4 regions of the Pseudoalteromonas sp. 20-MNA-CIBAN-0454 genome follow, and region 2 is predicted to be linked to each of the others. Evidence: predicted binding sites of a transcription regulator. Region 2 holds the regulator's gene; each other region holds the start of a gene.
What was found. The regulator sigma-54, encoded in region 2, starts transcription at its own class of promoters, with help from an activator protein. The targets are predictions, from matches to a motif close to GTTGGCACGNNNNTNGNNT.
Positions count from the first base shown of each region.

Region 1: flgJ (flagellar assembly peptidoglycan hydrolase FlgJ) is a predicted target of sigma-54. The motif match lies at 1,995-2,013, and genes of this name have one in related genera.
Region 3: AAEZ22_RS16870 (BON domain-containing protein) is a predicted target of sigma-54. The motif match lies at 1,629-1,647, and genes of this name have one in related genera.
Region 4: AAEZ22_RS00015 (EF-hand domain-containing protein) is a predicted target of sigma-54. The motif match lies at 1,893-1,911, and genes of this name have one in related genera.

Region 1 covers NZ_JBEOOB010000022.1:4,239-8,371, forward strand. Annotated here, with positions in the region: gene flgK (flagellar hook-associated protein FlgK) at 1-960, opposite strand, end outside; gene flgJ (flagellar assembly peptidoglycan hydrolase FlgJ) at 962-1,957, opposite strand; gene AAEZ22_RS11660 (flagellar basal body P-ring protein FlgI) at 2,085-3,179, opposite strand; gene flgH (flagellar basal body L-ring protein FlgH) at 3,192-3,875, opposite strand; gene flgG (flagellar basal-body rod protein FlgG) at 3,892-4,133, opposite strand, start outside.
Region 2 covers NZ_JBEOOB010000011.1:6,585-10,717, reverse strand. Annotated here, with positions in the region: gene lptB (LPS export ABC transporter ATP-binding protein) at 1-453, shown strand, start outside; gene AAEZ22_RS07190 (RNA polymerase factor sigma-54) at 523-2,016, shown strand; gene hpf (ribosome hibernation promoting factor) at 2,043-2,330, shown strand; gene ptsN (PTS IIA-like nitrogen regulatory protein PtsN) at 2,335-2,787, shown strand; gene rapZ (RNase adapter RapZ) at 2,809-3,654, shown strand; gene AAEZ22_RS07170 (HPr family phosphocarrier protein) at 3,698-3,970, shown strand; gene mgtE (magnesium transporter) at 4,118-4,133, shown strand, end outside.
Region 3 covers NZ_JBEOOB010000049.1:7,794-11,926, reverse strand. Annotated here, with positions in the region: gene AAEZ22_RS16875 (YgiQ family radical SAM protein) at 1-1,108, shown strand, start outside; gene AAEZ22_RS16870 (BON domain-containing protein) at 1,248-1,568, opposite strand; gene srmB (ATP-dependent RNA helicase SrmB) at 1,823-3,049, opposite strand; gene AAEZ22_RS16860 (tRNA1(Val) (adenine(37)-N6)-methyltransferase) at 3,125-3,823, shown strand; gene AAEZ22_RS16855 (DUF2147 domain-containing protein) at 3,876-4,133, shown strand, end outside.
Region 4 covers NZ_JBEOOB010000001.1:46-4,178, reverse strand. Annotated here, with positions in the region: gene AAEZ22_RS00030 (putative RNA methyltransferase) at 1-181, opposite strand, end outside; gene AAEZ22_RS00025 (energy-coupling factor ABC transporter permease) at 178-825, opposite strand; gene xthA (exodeoxyribonuclease III) at 830-1,636, opposite strand; gene AAEZ22_RS00015 (EF-hand domain-containing protein) at 1,951-2,472, shown strand; gene scpB (SMC-Scp complex subunit ScpB) at 2,625-3,215, shown strand; gene rluB (23S rRNA pseudouridine(2605) synthase RluB) at 3,212-4,084, shown strand.

The DNA.
Region 1 (4,133 bases), on a different contig from region 2:
TATATCGCCACCCAATTTACCGTTAGCATCCATTCCCAAGTGATTTTGCTGATTAAATGCATCAGCCAACGCTAAACCCATTTGGCCTATTTGATTTTGTGCAGGTACTAAAATATCGTCTCTGAAGGCAAGTAAACCACCAATTTTTCCTTTTAATTTACTGGCATCAACTTCAAGCGGCACAGCTTTGCCGCCATTTACATCTAAGCGCAGTTCTTTAAAATTTGGATCGGGGTCGCCGCGCATCGAAAACAAGTTAAACGAGCCGTTTTGCATTACAACCGCTTCACCGCTGCCCATAAAAACGAGCTTTTCACCATTAGGGCCGTCAAGCGTTTCAATGTCGATTAACTCTGATAAATCGCGAATCGCTTTATCGCGCTCGTTATATGTGCCGCTTGCAGCTGATGCGTTGTTAGTACCATTAACACCAGCAATTTGTTGGTTTAACGATCCTATTTTTTGAATTAAGGTGTTGGCTTCATCGGAGAATATTTCGAGCTGCTCATTTACAACATTTTTTTGATCCAGCACTATTCCCGACAACCTATCCATTTGGCTTATTAAGCTGTCGGCGTTAGTCATTACTAACGAACGTGCAACCGTTGACGATGGCTGATTAAGCGCTTCTTGCACGTTATTAAATAGCGAATTAATACCGGTCGATAAGCTATTCGCTTCTTGCGAAAATAACGTATCGACCCGGTTTGCTTCACTTACAAACTGATCAAAAAACGTTTTATTTGAGGTGTCTCGGTTTAATTGTTTTTGTGCAAATTCATTAAGTAACCTGTAGGTATTACCTTTGCCAACTTGATTGCCGATCATGGTGCCATGCTCTGTACGCTCGCGCACATAGCCGTCGGTATTTACATTAGTAATATTTTTACTGGTTGTTTGCAACAGATCAGTGTTTGCTCTTATTCCTGAATTAGCAATGTTTAATAAATTAAACGACATGTTACTTTACTCCTTGGCGGATCACGTTTGTTGCAATATTTTTTAGCTCGCTACTGTTAAGTACGCGCTTTATTTTATCCGCATAATTTGGGTCTGTTGCATAACCGGCTTGTTGTAATGAGTCTAAAAATGCTGCCGGTTTGCCGGTATTTTGTAATGCTTGTTGATAGCGTGGGTTTTGAGTTAAAAAATCAACAAAGTCGTTTACGCTGTCTTTTATTGAGTCGTAAGCTCTAAAACTGGCTTGTTTTTTAACTGCAGCGCCTTGTTCAAACTCTAAGGTTACTTTGTTGGCTTTTTCGCCCTGCCAGCTTTTATCTGACTTAATATTAAATAAGTTATTTGAGCTGTTACCGTCACTTTTATTAATAATATGCTTACCCCAACCGGTTTCAAGCGCTGCTTGAGCCACCATAACGGCTGGGTTTAAACCAATTTTTTTAGCCGCTGTTTTAGCATGCTCCCATACCGAACTTACAAATTCTTCGGCCGTTTCAAAGTTTGGCTTAGCTACTTCTGGCTTTTCGGTATTCATAGCGCTTTTATCTACAGGCTCGGTTACGGCTTTTTTACGCTGTTGCTGCGGCAACTCTATGCCAGCACGCTGATCGCTTAAAAGATCGTTACTGGTTCTGAGTACTGAAGCTGGGGTGTAATTTTTTGCCGTAGGAGAAAGTTGCTGCACTATTAAGTCGGCAAGCCCTAATGAGCCATTAGACGAGAGCTCTGATGAAAGTTGCTGATCGTGCATTTCTTCAAAAAACTTTACGCTACTTGAATTTAATGGGCTTTCTTTGTCTTCGAAGGCTTCGCTGGCTTTGCGCATGCTTTTAAGCAGCATTTGCGTAAATATGGCTTCAAATTGTGCCGCTGCTTTTTTGAGAGCCGCTTTTGAGGCATCACTAGACGCGTCGCCACTGTTTAGGGCATCTTTACGCAAAGCGTTTAAGTTACCTAAATCAAAAAAGTTTTGCTTATCGAGATGATTTGTTTCCATCAGCTTTTTGACACAATAATGAATAATGTATAAAGCAATGCAAAAATTGAGCCAGAGGGGAAGGTGTTAAGCAAAATGCCATCGGTTACCAGCTTTTAAAACTGACCACCGATAGCATTACGTTGTTTTAAATTACAACTAGCTGGCCGTTTATTGCGCCAGCTTCTTTTAGGGCTTCTAGTATTGCCATTAAATCGCCAGGCGCGGCGCCTACTTCGTTTATAGCGCGTACTAGGTCATCTAGGCTCACTCCGGGGTTAAATACAAATGCCCGTGAGTCGTCTTGTTTTATATCTATAATACTTTGCTGGGTAACAACGGTATCGCCATCGCTAAAAGCATTAGGCTGCGATACGTTTAGCTGCTCTGCAATCGTTACTGTTAAGCCACCGTGAGTAATAGCAGCTGGTTGCAACTTTACATTTTTACCAATAACAATAGTACCAGTGCGCGAGTTAACAATAATTTTTGCTGCTGTATCTGCTGGGGTAAATTCTAGGTTTTCGAGCGTTGATAAGTAAGACACGCGCTGCGAGGCGTCTCTTGGGGCAATCACTCTAATAGACGCTGAATCGAGTGCTTGGGCGCTATTTGGGCCTACTAAATCGTTTATGGTTTTTTCTAATCGCTTGGCGGTAGTAAAGTCTGGGCGATTTAAGTTAAAAGTAATATAGTCGTTTTGCATAAATGGGCTTTTAACTGCGCGCTCAACGGTTGCGCCATTTGGAATACGCCCCACTGTTGGCGTGTTTATAACGACTTTACTGCCATCAAGCCCTTCTGCGCCTAAACCACCTACAATTAAACTACCTTGGCCAATAGCGTATACGTTGCCGTCGACCCCTTTTAAAAAGGTTTGTAGTAAAGTACCACCGCGTAAACTACCTGCACTACCAATAGATGATACGGTAATATCTATAGTTTGCCCGGGCTTTCTAAAAGGCGGTAGCTCTGCATGCACTGCAACCGCAGCCACGTTTTTAATTTTTGGTTTTAAGCTTGCTGGTAACGTAATGCCAAAGCTGTTTAACATGCCTTTAAAGCTTTGCTCGGTAAATCGGCTTTGCTCGCCCGTACCAGGTAAGCCAACAACTAGGCCATAGCCTACTAATTGGTTTGAGCGTACGCCCTCAACCATAGACACATCTTTAATGCGCTCGGCCATGGCAGGAAGTTGCCAGCCAAGTAACACCATTAAACAAAAAACTTTAAATACATTCATAATGAATGTCCTCTAAAAAGGAAAAAGTGAGCTACTAAAAAAGCGTGTTAGCCAACCGGCACTTTGTGCTTCTTGAGTTTGCCCTTTGCCCGAATATTGAATTCGTGCATTAGCAATTCTATTTGACTGTACGGTATTGTCTGCAGTTACATCTTCTGGCCTTACTAATCCCTCTAAACGAATAAATTCTTCGCCTGAGTTTAACGTTAGCCATTTTTCGCCGCGAATAACTAAGTTACCATTAGGTAAAACACGCATTACGTTTACCGATATATCACCGGCTAAACTATTTGACTGATTTGATTTTGAGTCGCCTTTAAATGACGCGTCGCTGCCGATACCAAATTGAATGCTGTCGCCGCCAATATTTACCGGTAATCCGCCTAAACCAATAACGGGGTCGAGTTTTGCGTCTGACTGTTTATCAGTTTCTGTTTTTGCCGCTTTAGAGGCTTGCGTAGATTCTTGCAATTTAACCGTAATTATATCGCCGGTACGCAGTGCTTTTTTATCAGCGTATAAGTCGTTCGATAAATACGTATTAAACAGTGAGCCATTAGCAACTGCCGGTTCAACATTGGGTTCTGGGTACATGGGCGCATAGTAAGGATCGTCTTGTACTACATCACTATTTTGTGTAGACACACAGCCACTTAACAATAAAGTACCCGCTGCAAATAATATAATATTGCGCATAATAACCTCTAAAATATTATAATTGCTGATTGATGTAGCTCATCATTTCATCAACTGCCGAAATTACTTTTGAGTTCATTTCGTAAACACGCTGGGTTTCTATTAGGTTTACCAACTCTTCGGTTACGTTTACGTTTGACGTTTCTAGTGAACCTTGAATAATAGTGCCTAGCCCATCAACTCCAGGGTTACCCTGCACCGGCGCGCCACTTACCGCAGTTTCGGTGTAAAGGTTTTGCCCTATAGGCTCAAGGCCCG
Region 2 (4,133 bases):
AAGCTCACTGTGTATCAAAATTTAATGGCTATTTTAGAAACGCGTAAGCAACTAAATAAACAAGCCAGGGAAGAAACCCTAAATAGTTTATTGGACGAATTTAGCCTGCAACATATTCGCGACAGCTTAGGTATGGCGCTATCTGGTGGTGAACGTCGCCGCGTAGAAATAGCACGTGCTTTAGCTGCAGATCCTAAATTTATATTGCTTGATGAGCCCTTTGCTGGCGTGGATCCTATTTCAGTACTCGATATTAAAAAAATTATAGAACACCTTAAAAATCGTGGTATTGGCGTACTAATTACCGACCACAATGTAAGGGAAACCCTTGATGTTTGTGAAAAAGCCTACATTGTTTCTCATGGGGAGCTAATTGCATCTGGTACTCCTGAATTTGTATTAAACGATAAAACAGTACGTGATGTTTATTTAGGCGAGCAGTTCAAACTGTAATATTTATGTTATTACTATAAGCATCTGCTAAGATTAATCATATCAATTTATAAGGATTGTTAGAGATAAATGAGGCAATCATTACAGCTGCGCATGGGCCAGCAACTTACAATGACTCCGCAACTGCAACAGGCTATTCGCTTATTGCAGCTTAGTACCTTGGATCTCCAGCAAGAAATACAAGAAGCACTTGATAGCAACCCATTACTTGAAGTTGATGAACAAGATTACACGGAAGAATCAGCAGGTAAAAACGAGCAAAAAGCAGATGACATTACTGTTAGCGCCTCTGCTGACGACACCCCAAGCGAGTATGAGCAAGATAGCGGCGAAGCACTAAATAAAGACACCATAAGCGACGACATGGCCATGGATGTATCATGGGATGAATATATGAGCGCAGCGCCTGCCTCTTCATCAGGGCCAATGCCTGAAGATGAATCTATTTATCAAGGTGCATCAACCGAAACCCTGCATGAATACTTAATGTGGCAATTACAGCTCACCCCTTTTAGCCCTACCGACGAAGCTATTGCCATAGCTATCGTTGAAGCCGTAGATGACTCTGGTATTTTAACCCTCAGTTGCGAAGACCTTTTAGCAAGCTTTAACCAAGAAACTGACGACGAACACGAAGTAGAACTAGATGAAATAGAAGCAGTGCTAAAGCGCATTCAATTATTTGATCCTGTTGGTATTGCAGCTCGCAGCTTGCAAGAATGCTTATGCATTCAATTAAATCAATTTGATAAAGACACCCCTTATATTAACGAAACAAAAATGGTGTTAACTGATCATATCGATTTACTCGCTGCTCGCGACTATCGTACGTTAATGAAAAAAACTAAGCTCAAAGAAGAAGAGCTTAAAGAAATAATGACACTTATTCATACGCTTAATCCTAAGCCTGCGGATACTATTGTCAGAGAAGAGTCTGAATACGTTATACCTGACGTGTCTGTTAAAAAAATAAAAGGCCGCTGGGTGGTAGAGCTAAACCCAGATAGCATGCCAAAAATACGTGTTAACAGCCAATATGCGGCTATGTCTCGTACAGTAAAATCCAGCGGTGACAGCCAATTTATTCGCTCGCACTTACAAGAAGCTAAATGGTTTATTAAAAGCCTAGAAAGTAGAAACGAAACACTCCTGAAAGTAACTAATTGTATTGTTAAGCAGCAACAAGCGTTTTTTGAACATGGCCCAGAAGCCATGAAACCTATGGTATTAAACGATGTTGCCGAAATAGTTGAAATGCACGAGTCGACTATTTCACGGGTCACTACGCAAAAATATATGCACACTCCACGTGGCATTTTTGAGCTTAAGTACTTTTTTTCAAGCCATGTAAGCACCGAAAATGGTGGCGAATGTTCATCAACTGCCATACGTGCCCTGATTAAAAAGTTGATAGCTGCAGAAAACTTAGCCAAACCATTGAGTGATAGCAAGATTGCAGATATATTGGCTGAGCAAGGAATTAAAGTAGCTAGACGGACAATTGCAAAATATCGCGAATCTCTGGCTATTCCCCCGTCGAATCAACGTAAAAGCTTGATTTAAGACGTACAACAAAGAGGAAAATGCTGATGCAACTAAACTTAACTGGTCGTCATGTAGACATTACAGACTCATTAAGAGACTATGTAAATAATAAATTTGCAAAGCTGCAAAGACACTCAGATCACATAACTAATGTGCATGTTATTCTCGATGTAGAAAAATTAAGTCAAAAAGCTGAAGCAACAATTTTTGTAAGTGGCGCTGAGCTATTTGCATCGACCGAACACCAAGATATGTACGCTGCCATTGACTCGTTGATTGACAAACTCGATCGTCAAGTAATTAAACACAAAGAGAAGTTTGCTCGACACTAACACTATGAAATTAAGCTCACTTATATGCCAGGACTGCAGCAAAGCTGTGGTCCTTTTTAATAGTAAAAAAAGAATTTTAGAATTCATCAGTGAACTCGCGCATAAAAAAATGCCGTATTTACCTCAGCAAGATATTCTCACTGCTTTATTGGCAAGAGAAAAGCTAGGTAGTACCGGTATTGGCCGAGGAATAGCAATTCCACATGGCCGTATGAGCGGGGCACAAGAGCCTCTTGCCTTAATTTTAATAAGCGAAACCGCTATTAATTTTGATGCAATTGATAATCGTCCAGTTGATATTTTTGTTGCGCTTATAGTGCCCGATGGCGATAACCAGCAGCACTTGAAAACACTAGCCACAATAGCTGATAAACTAAACGATAAAGAGTTTTGTAAGCAATTGCGTGCGGCAAAGTCTGATGAAGCGTTATACCAAGTTATTTTGGATCAATCCTAGTTACTAATAAAGGGGTGGTAAATGGAATTAATTATTATAAGTGGCCGTTCAGGTTCTGGTAAGTCAGTTGCTTTACGTGTTGTAGAAGATTTAGGTTACTATTGTGTAGATAATATTCCGGTAAATTTGCTGCCTTCATTAGTGCGCAGTGTCTCTGATAACTACGATAAAATAGCCGTTAGTATAGACGTGCGTAACCTGCCTAAAGACCAGCAGCAGTTTAACGATATCCTTGAGTACTTGCCCGACTTTGCTAAACCAACGTTATTTTATTTAGATAGCGACGATCAAACGTTAATCCGCCGTTATTCAGAAACACGTCGTTTGCACCCGCTTTCGATTGATTCGCTACCGCTAGATTTAGCAATAAAAAAAGAAAAAGAATTACTCGATGTACTCGTAACGCGGGCTGATCATGTCATTGATACAACCGATTTAAGTGTGCATCAACTTGCTGAATCTATGCGTGAAACCATACTCGGTAAAAAAGACAAACAGCTTATCATTACCTTTGAGTCGTTTGGCTTTAAGCATGGTATTCCCAAAGGTGCTGATTATGTTTTTGATGCGCGTTTTTTACCAAACCCACACTGGGAACCGGAGCTCAAGCCTTTAACTGGATTAGATCAACCAGTAAAAGATTATTTAGCTAGTCATAGTATTGTGCAAAAATTCACTTGGCAAATTCAAACCTTTGTACAAACGTGGTTACCACACCTAGAGCGTAATAATCGCAGTTATTTAACCATTGCTATTGGTTGTACTGGTGGTCAGCACCGCTCAGTTTATTTAGCGCAAACAATTGGTGAAAGCTTTGCTATGTCTCACCCTAATGTAAAAATTCGCCATCGCGAGCAAGAAAAATAATTCAATTTAAATAATCATCTGTTCAGCTTAAGTAGAGTATCTTATGCGCTTAGAAAATACGTTTTTAATAAAAAACAAACTTGGTCTGCATGCTAGAGCCGCTACCGTATTAGCACAATTAGCGGTACAATTTGACGCATCTATTACTTTATTTCAAGATGAAAAAGAAGCCGCTGGCGATAGCGTACTGGCTTTAATGTTACTAGAAAGCAGCCAAGGTAAAGAAGTAAAAGTAGTGTGCGAAGGACCCGATGCTGAGCATGCTTTACATGCCGTTGGCCAATTAATAGCGCAGCGCTTTAACGAACATGAATAGTAGGCACTTTATTTAAACCAAGTAAACGAGCTAAAATATAGGGTTAGTGAAACCTTAAGCTAGTTTGGCTAAAAAAAGTAAGATAAACTGAACGAAGTTAATGACTAACTTCTTCCCTAACGTTATAAAAATAAATTAAGGACGCCAATGCCCGAAACTTTCG
Region 3 (4,133 bases), on a different contig from region 2:
GCCGTATCAACGTATTCCTCATCCTAGCTACGGGGATGCAAAAATACCTGCCTACGACATGATTAAAACGTCAGTTAATATTATGCGAGGCTGTTTTGGTGGTTGCAGTTTCTGTTCGATTACCGAACATGAAGGGCGGATTATTCAAAGCCGTTCGCAAGAATCAATAATTGAAGAAATTGAGCAAATTAGAGATAAAGTACCCGGGTTTACCGGGGTTATTTCTGACTTAGGTGGCCCAACAGCCAACATGTATAAATTGGGTTGTACTAGCAAAAAAGCAGAAAGTACCTGTCGACGTTTATCGTGTGTATACCCTGAAATATGTAAGCATATGGATACCGATCATACGCCAACAATTGAGCTGTATAAAAAAGCCCGTGAAGTTAAAGGCATTAAAAAAATATTAATCGCCTCGGGTGTACGCTACGATTTAGCCGTGCAAGATCCACGTTACGTTAAAGAATTAGTTACTCACCATGTAGGTGGATATTTAAAAATAGCGCCAGAGCATACCGAAGATGGACCATTATCAAAAATGATGAAGCCAGGTATGGGAGCTTACGATCAGTTTAAAGCGTTATTTGATAAGTACTCAAAAGAAGCGGGTAAAAAACAGTATTTAATCCCATACTTTATTTCGGCGCACCCAGGTACTAAAGACGAAGACATGGTAAACATGGCTTTGTGGCTTAAGTCGAACGACTTTAAACTTGATCAGGTACAAAATTTTTACCCATCTCCAATGGCAAATGCGACCACTATTTATCATACCGAGATGAACTCACTGCGTAATATTAAAAATAATACCGAAGTAGTACCTGTGCCGAAAGGTGCGCGCCAGCGTCGTTTACATAAAGCAATTTTACGCTATCACGATCCTGCGGGCTGGCCAATGATCCGCGAAGCACTGCGCAAAATGGGTAAAGCTAACCTAATAGGTAAAGCGCCAAATTGCTTAGTGCCAGAAGAAGGGCGCGACGAAAGAGCTGCAAAAGGAAGTAGTCGAGGTGGGCGCCCAGCATTAACGCGCCATACTGGTTTTAGCCAATTTCATAAGGCCAATACAAAACCAAAGGTAGCGAGTAATCGCCAAAGAGCTAAATAGAGCTCATAGCTTAAAAAGTAGTTAGCCTGTTTGGCTTATTACTAAGCTTGGGCTTGATTACTGAATATATGAGCACTGAAAAAAATGCCGCTTATTTTGCAATAAGCGGCATTTTTTATGTAAGTTATTTAAGTAAAACTTAAATAATATCAATTTTGTTACGAATGATTTTTACGCCATCCATATTTTCTAAAAACTTTTGTGCCAACGCACGCTCAAAACCTGTTTGCGCTTTACCGTATAAATCTACTTCGCCATTTTTAACTTGTACGCGAATATCGCTTAGCGCTAAATTGGGGTTGGTACGCAAAGTGTGGGTAATCGATTGCTGTAAGTTAGGTTGGGTTGCCAGGCTGCTAACGACAACCATATTTGTTGTGGCACTCACTTTTGTAGCGCATGCTAATAAAAACAAACAACAAAATGATACTAAAGCGATAGTTAATTTTAAACGGCTCATAATCATATCCTTACATTGCAATTAATCGGGTAGCCAAATTAGGCAGAGTTACCATGATAGTTACAATTATCGTTCCATATTTAATATACTGAAAATAAAGGCTATTTTATTAAGTGGGAATTCAGGTGGGCAATTGTTACATAAAACTAAGTAGAGATTACATAGCCCTAAACCATGCAGTTATGGAGGAGCAGGCATTAAAAAGCCGACATTTTTGTCGGCTAATATAATACTACTTACAGTATGCGCTTAAGTTACTTTTTCTTTTTAACCTTAGCTTTTTTCTTCGCTTTCATTTTAACCGGATCTTTACGCTTTTTAGCCGGCGGCTTAGCTTCTTTATGCTTTGGCTCTAATCCTTTAATAACACGGCGTTTAAGTTTTTGCTCAATATAGCGCTCTATTTTATAAAGAATGCCAATATCGTGCGCTTCAACCAGTGAAATAGCGATGCCTTTTTTACCAGCGCGGCCCGTACGGCCAATACGATGTACGTATATATCGGCTGTGCGTGGTAGGTCAAAGTTTATTACATGGCTAATATCAGCCACGTCGATACCGCGCGCCGCTACATCGGTAGCAACTAATATACGGGTTTTGCCGCTATGGAAGTTTTCCATCGTTTTCATGCGTTTGTCTTGCGGCATTTCGCCGCGTAACCAGGCTGCTTTAACGTCGTTAGTTGTTAGTTCACCAATTAGCGTTTCAAGACGCTCACGGGTTTTAACAAACACTATGGCTTTAGTTACGTCTGGGCCATTAAGGGTATTAACTAACAGCTCAAGTTTATGATGATAGTCGTCGGCTAAATGTACCCACTGGTGAATTTTAGCCTTTTCTTTGCGTGACGATTCAGCTTCAAGCAATGCTGGATCGTTTAGCGTTGTTTCAGCAAATCTTTCAACACTGTCGCCTTCAAGGGTTGCTGAGAATAAAAAGCACTGACGACGATTTTTAGCTTCATCACAAATACGGCTCATTTCTTTTTTAAAGCCCATGTCTAGCATGCGGTCGGCTTCATCAATAATAAGCATTTCTACGTGTTCAGCATGAAAGTTTTCGGTTTCTAAATATTCCATTAAACGCCCTGGGGTGGCGATTAAAATATCATTATTTTTTTCAAAAATCTCTTTATGCGTACCATAGTTAATACCGCCTGTTACTACCCCAATTTTAAGGTTAGTACGTTTAGCAAGTAGTTCGCATTGTTCATGAATTTGATAAGCTAGCTCACGAGTTGGCGTCATTACTAATACGCGCGCAAAACCAGGATCACGACGCGGAAAATCCAATAAATATTGAATAGCCGGAATTAAAAAGGCGGCTGTTTTACCTGTACCTGTAGGCGCAGATGCTAAAATGTCACGCCCCTGAAGTGCTTCAGGAATAGCTTGTTGTTGAATGCTGGTTGGCGTTTCGTAACCCATTTTATTAATGGCGTCGAGTAGCTTGTTATCAAGATCAAATTCAGAAAATTGCATAGAGTGTCAAAAATAAAGGACAATGGCACTAATTATACTCGGTTACGCCTGCTTGGTGAATGAAAAGGTGAAAAAATGTCTGGTTTTGCATTTAAACAATTTAAAGTTGCGCACGAACAGTGTGCAATGAAGGTATCAACCGATGGTATTTTGCTTGGAGCATGGGCTAATTTAAGTAATGCCAACAGCTTGCTCGATATAGGTACAGGCACGGGATTGCTGGCGCTTATGTGCAAACAGCGCAGCCCCCAGTTAACTATAACGGCGGTAGAAGTTGATAAAAATGCTTACCAACAAGCGTTGCAAAATATTGCCGCTAGCCCGTGGCCAAATATAGAGGTGCACCAGCAAAGCATTCAAACTTTTAACAGCGCGCAGCCATTTGATGTAGTGATAGCCAATCCGCCGTATTTTAATCACAGTTTAAAAGGTAATAATAAGGCGCGTAATATTGCGCGCCATACAGATGGTTTAAGTTTTGCTGAGCTAATTAGTGCTTTTAAAAAGCTCAGTCATTCAGGCTCAACCTTTAGCTTAATTTTACCCACTACAGAGGTTGCGGTGTTTATTGAACTTGCTACTCAAAACGGGCTTTTTTTAAATACTCATTGCCAAGTAAAGGCGACGCCAAATAAAGCGATTAGCCGAAGCCTAATGACCTTTAGCTATATAAACCAGAGCATTGTGGAATCAGCTTTGTGTATAAAAGATAATGAAAACAACTATAGCGAAGATTATATTACGCTATGCAAAGCATTTTATTTGAAGATGTAATGTGGTAAACAGTGCTGGTATGATGAGTTTATATGTATACAGGAAACTTATAATGAAAAAACGAACTAAATCAGTATTATTAAGCGCCTTAGCCGCTACATTTTTTACAACGCAGAGCGTACTTGCCAGTATGACGCCTGTTGGGCTTTGGAAAACCATTGATGAAGACACTAATGAAGCTAAGTCGTATGTCCGTATAGTTGAAAATAACGGGGTTTTAAGCGGCACCATTGAAACATTATTAAATAAAGATAAGCAAAATGCAGTGTGCTCGCAGTGCTCGGGCGATAAAAAAGATCAGCCCATATTA
Region 4 (4,133 bases), on a different contig from region 2:
GCCTGGCTTGCACCATTTCTAATGAGTCACCAGGTTGTTTTGAGTTTTTTTGCTGTACAGGCAATAAATTTACATAGCCTTCTTTTGCAAAGTCAAAACTATGGTTGTTTTCACAGCGAAGCATATTAGCTGTTTTTATTAGTGAGTTGCTACACAGTGGGCAGCTATATTCAAGACTCATGAGCCTAGGTAGTCCTTATCGTAAAAAGTTTTTACCCAATGTGGGCGATAAGTGATCATAATTGTAATAGCCATACCGTTTAACATGGCTTCTGGCAGCCAAATAATAGCGCTTAAGTAAACGTAATTATCTGCTAATTGTTGCCAGCTATATTGACCAATAGCAAGATAAAATAATGCCCCTAAAGCTATTTTTATACAGGCGATAAACCCAGCCGTAATAAACGCACATACAAATATATAAACAAAAAAGTGGCGCGGTAAATACTGATAACTAACAATAAAAGCCAAGTAGCTCAATAAAATAGGAATAAATGCGCCAATAAGCAATTGCACTGGCAGTAACTCAAACTCAATTAAACCAAATGCGGCTAATAGCACCGTTGCCAGAACACTACTTAAAATAGTTAAACGCCAACCGAGTATAAGTGTAGCTGCAGTAATACCTAAAATATGTAAATCAAGGCCCGTTAAAATACCAGCTTTAATGCGCCATAAAACAGCAAACACCAACGCACATGCAAGTACTCCTGTTTGGCGTATGGGTACATTGTAGAGTGCTTTATAGGTCGCTTTATCAATACTAAATAAGCTTATAGCGATTACAAGGGCCCAAAGTAGCCCTTGCATTGGGAGGCTAAGCATAGGGTTATTTAAATTCAGACCAAATAGGGGCATGATCCGATGGCTTTTCGATGCCACGTAATTCGTAATCTATACCTGTGTCTATACAACGCGCGGCTAGCTCATGTGTTGCAAGTACAACATCAATTCGTAGGCCACGGTTATCTAAAAACCCTTTTGAGCGGTAGTCAAACCACGAGTATTGATCGCTGGTTTCTGGGTTTTGCTCTCTAAAGGTGTCTTTAAAGCCCCAATTAAGTAATGTTGCCAGCCATTCACGCTCTATCGGTTGAAAAGAACATTTACCGGTTTTTAACCAACGTTTAGCATTTACTTCGCCAATACCTATATCTAGGTTGGTAGGTGAAATATTAATATCGCCCATTACAATCACGTCTTCATCAGGGGTATGATTTGTTTGCAGGTGGGTCATTAAATCTTTATAAAACTGACGTTTATATGGGAACTTGGTTTCGTGATTAATGTTTTCACCTTGCGGGAAATAACCATTCATTACCGTTAAATCACGGCCATTGTCTTGCTCTACGGTAACACTGATCATGCGCTTTTGTGACTCTTCAGTATCAGTGGCAAAGCCTTTAAATACCGATTTAGGTTCTTTTTTGCATAACATAGCTACGCCGTAATGGGCTTTTTGGCCATGATAATAAACGTGATATCCCATTTTTTGTACATCTTCTAGTGGGAACGCTTCGTCATGAACTTTAATTTCTTGTAGGCCAATAATATCGGGTTGATGTTTGTCGATAATAGCTTGTAATTGATGAAGACGCGCACGCAGACCATTGATATTGAAAGAAATCACTTTCATAGCATATACCTTAAAATTGGTTCTATATAATGCGTTAAATTATATCAGTAAATACACTTACATAACACGCCCGAAAAAAGGAAGTTATTGGCTGAACTTTTAAGTGTAAAAACACTCGCTGTAATGTCCGATATTACACCAATATTTTTGCAAAAATTACAAGGCATGAAGCAAAGCTTTCATTGCTATAATGCGCTACGTTAGTTTTCATACTTATATTTACGTTGTAACTAATTGATTTTAAAAGGTTAGTGTTTTTGGCATTTAACTTGTATTAGTTAAATTGACATTAATTAACTACAAGGATACGTCTTATGAAAAAGTTAACATTAGCCACTACTATTTTAGCAACGTTAAGCTTAGCAGCTTGTGCATCTAACCAAGGGTTAGATAAAATTGATAGTGACTTTGCAAGTTTAGATAACGATAGTGATGGTTTTATTTCGAAAGTTGAAGCCGATGACGATAATATTTGGCAACACTTTTCAAATATTGATACCAATATGGATAATCAAATAAGTCGCAATGAATTTAATGCGTACATGCAATTAAATACCGGAAAAGTTGCCACAGACAGTGAAGTAAGCGAATCAGCATTTAAAGCGGGTATTACTAAATTTGATAAAATACAAAGCAGTTTCTCGAGTTTAGATAACGATAAAAGTGGCTATATTTCGGTTGAAGAAGCAGACGATGATGATATTTCAAATCACTTTGGCTATATGGATTTAAATAAAGACAAGCGTGTTAGCAAACGTGAATTTGTAACTTACATAAAAAAATATGGCAATACAGTCGCTGAAGACGACGCACTTAAAAGCGCCAATAACAGCTAAGCACACCATTTTAAAGTGTGAGGAAGGAGCCAGTGCTGTGCACTGGCTTTTTTTGTGGCTTTGATTTACTAAATTGCTCGATATGTTTTCCTACTTTGCTGTAGTTCTGGCATAATAGTCGGCTGTGTGTGTTTATTAGTTTAAGAGCGTTTATGGTGGGTCGGCGAGTTAGTGATGAGCAATTAATTGAGATCATTGAAGCGGTGATTTTTGTTGCTGACAAACCGTTAAGTAAACGTCATCTAAAGGATGTTGTTTTAGGCGATTTAGCAATATCTATGGCGCGTATAAACGATGCAATAACAGCAATACAAACACATTTTCAGACCCGTGGTATTCGTTTGGTAGAAGTAGGCAGTGGTTATCGTTTTCAGGCATGTAGTAGCTTAAGCCCTTGGCTAAGTAATTTATGGCAAGAGCGCGCGCCCAAATATTCGCGTGCATTGCTCGAAACGTTATCGCTAATTGCTTATAGGCAACCAATTACACGCGCCGAAATAGAACAAGTGCGTGGTGTTACTACGGGGTCAAATATTATTAAAACACTACTCGAAAGAGAGTGGATTAAAGTGGTAGGTCACAAAGAAGTGCCGGGTAAGCCGGCGCTATATGCGACTACTAAACAATTTTTAGATTATTTTTCGATAACAGGTTTAGATAATTTACCTGCCTTGCCAGAGCAACAGCAAAGTAAAATTAACCAGTTATTAAGTGATCCTTCTGTGAGAGAACCATCCGAATGAGTGTTATACAAGGTGAAAAGTTACAAAAAGTCCTAGCCCGTGCTGGCGTAGGCTCACGCCGTGAAATGGAAAAATACATTGATGCAAACCGCGTTAGCGTTAACGGCAAAGTGGCTAAATTAGGCGATCGTGTTGAAGAAACAGATTCAATTCGTGTTGATGGCCATACGGTAAAAATTGAAGAAAAAGCGGATAGAATTTGTCGCGTAATTATGTATAACAAGCCTGAAGGTGAGTTAAGCACGCGTAAAGATCCTGAAGGTCGTCGTACTGTATTTGACCGCCTCCCTCGTATTGATGGCGAGCGCTGGATTGCGGTTGGCCGATTAGATATTAATACCGCAGGCTTGATGTTGTTTACTAACGATGGTGAATTAGCAAACCGACTTATGCACCCAAGTTACGAAGTTGAACGTGAATACTCAGCCCGTGTATTTGGTGAAGTAACCAAAGAAACCATTAAAAATTTAACCCGTGGTGTTGAACTTGAAGATGGCCCAGCAAAGTTTCTTACGGTTAACCCTATGGGCGGCGAAGGTATAAACCGTTGGTACAATGTAACGCTTAATGAAGGACGTAACCGAGAAGTTCGTCGTTTATGGCAATCACAAGAGGTTGAAGTTTCTCGCTTAATTCGTATTCGTTACGGTAAATTAGAGCTTGATAAGCGCGTACCACAAGGTGGCTGGATTGAATACGACCTAGACACAGTAAACTATTTACGTAAAACAGTTAAGTTAGGACGTGAAACACAAACTAAGCTTTCTGTAATGCCTGAAAAACGTAAAGATAAGCGTGCCAAAATAAACCAAATACGTAAAGCGGTTAAAAAGCATAATCAACGTGTTAAACCAACTAAACGTAAGTAACCTGCTATTTAGTTAAATTAACCTGAGCTCCGGATAATAAACTTATCTC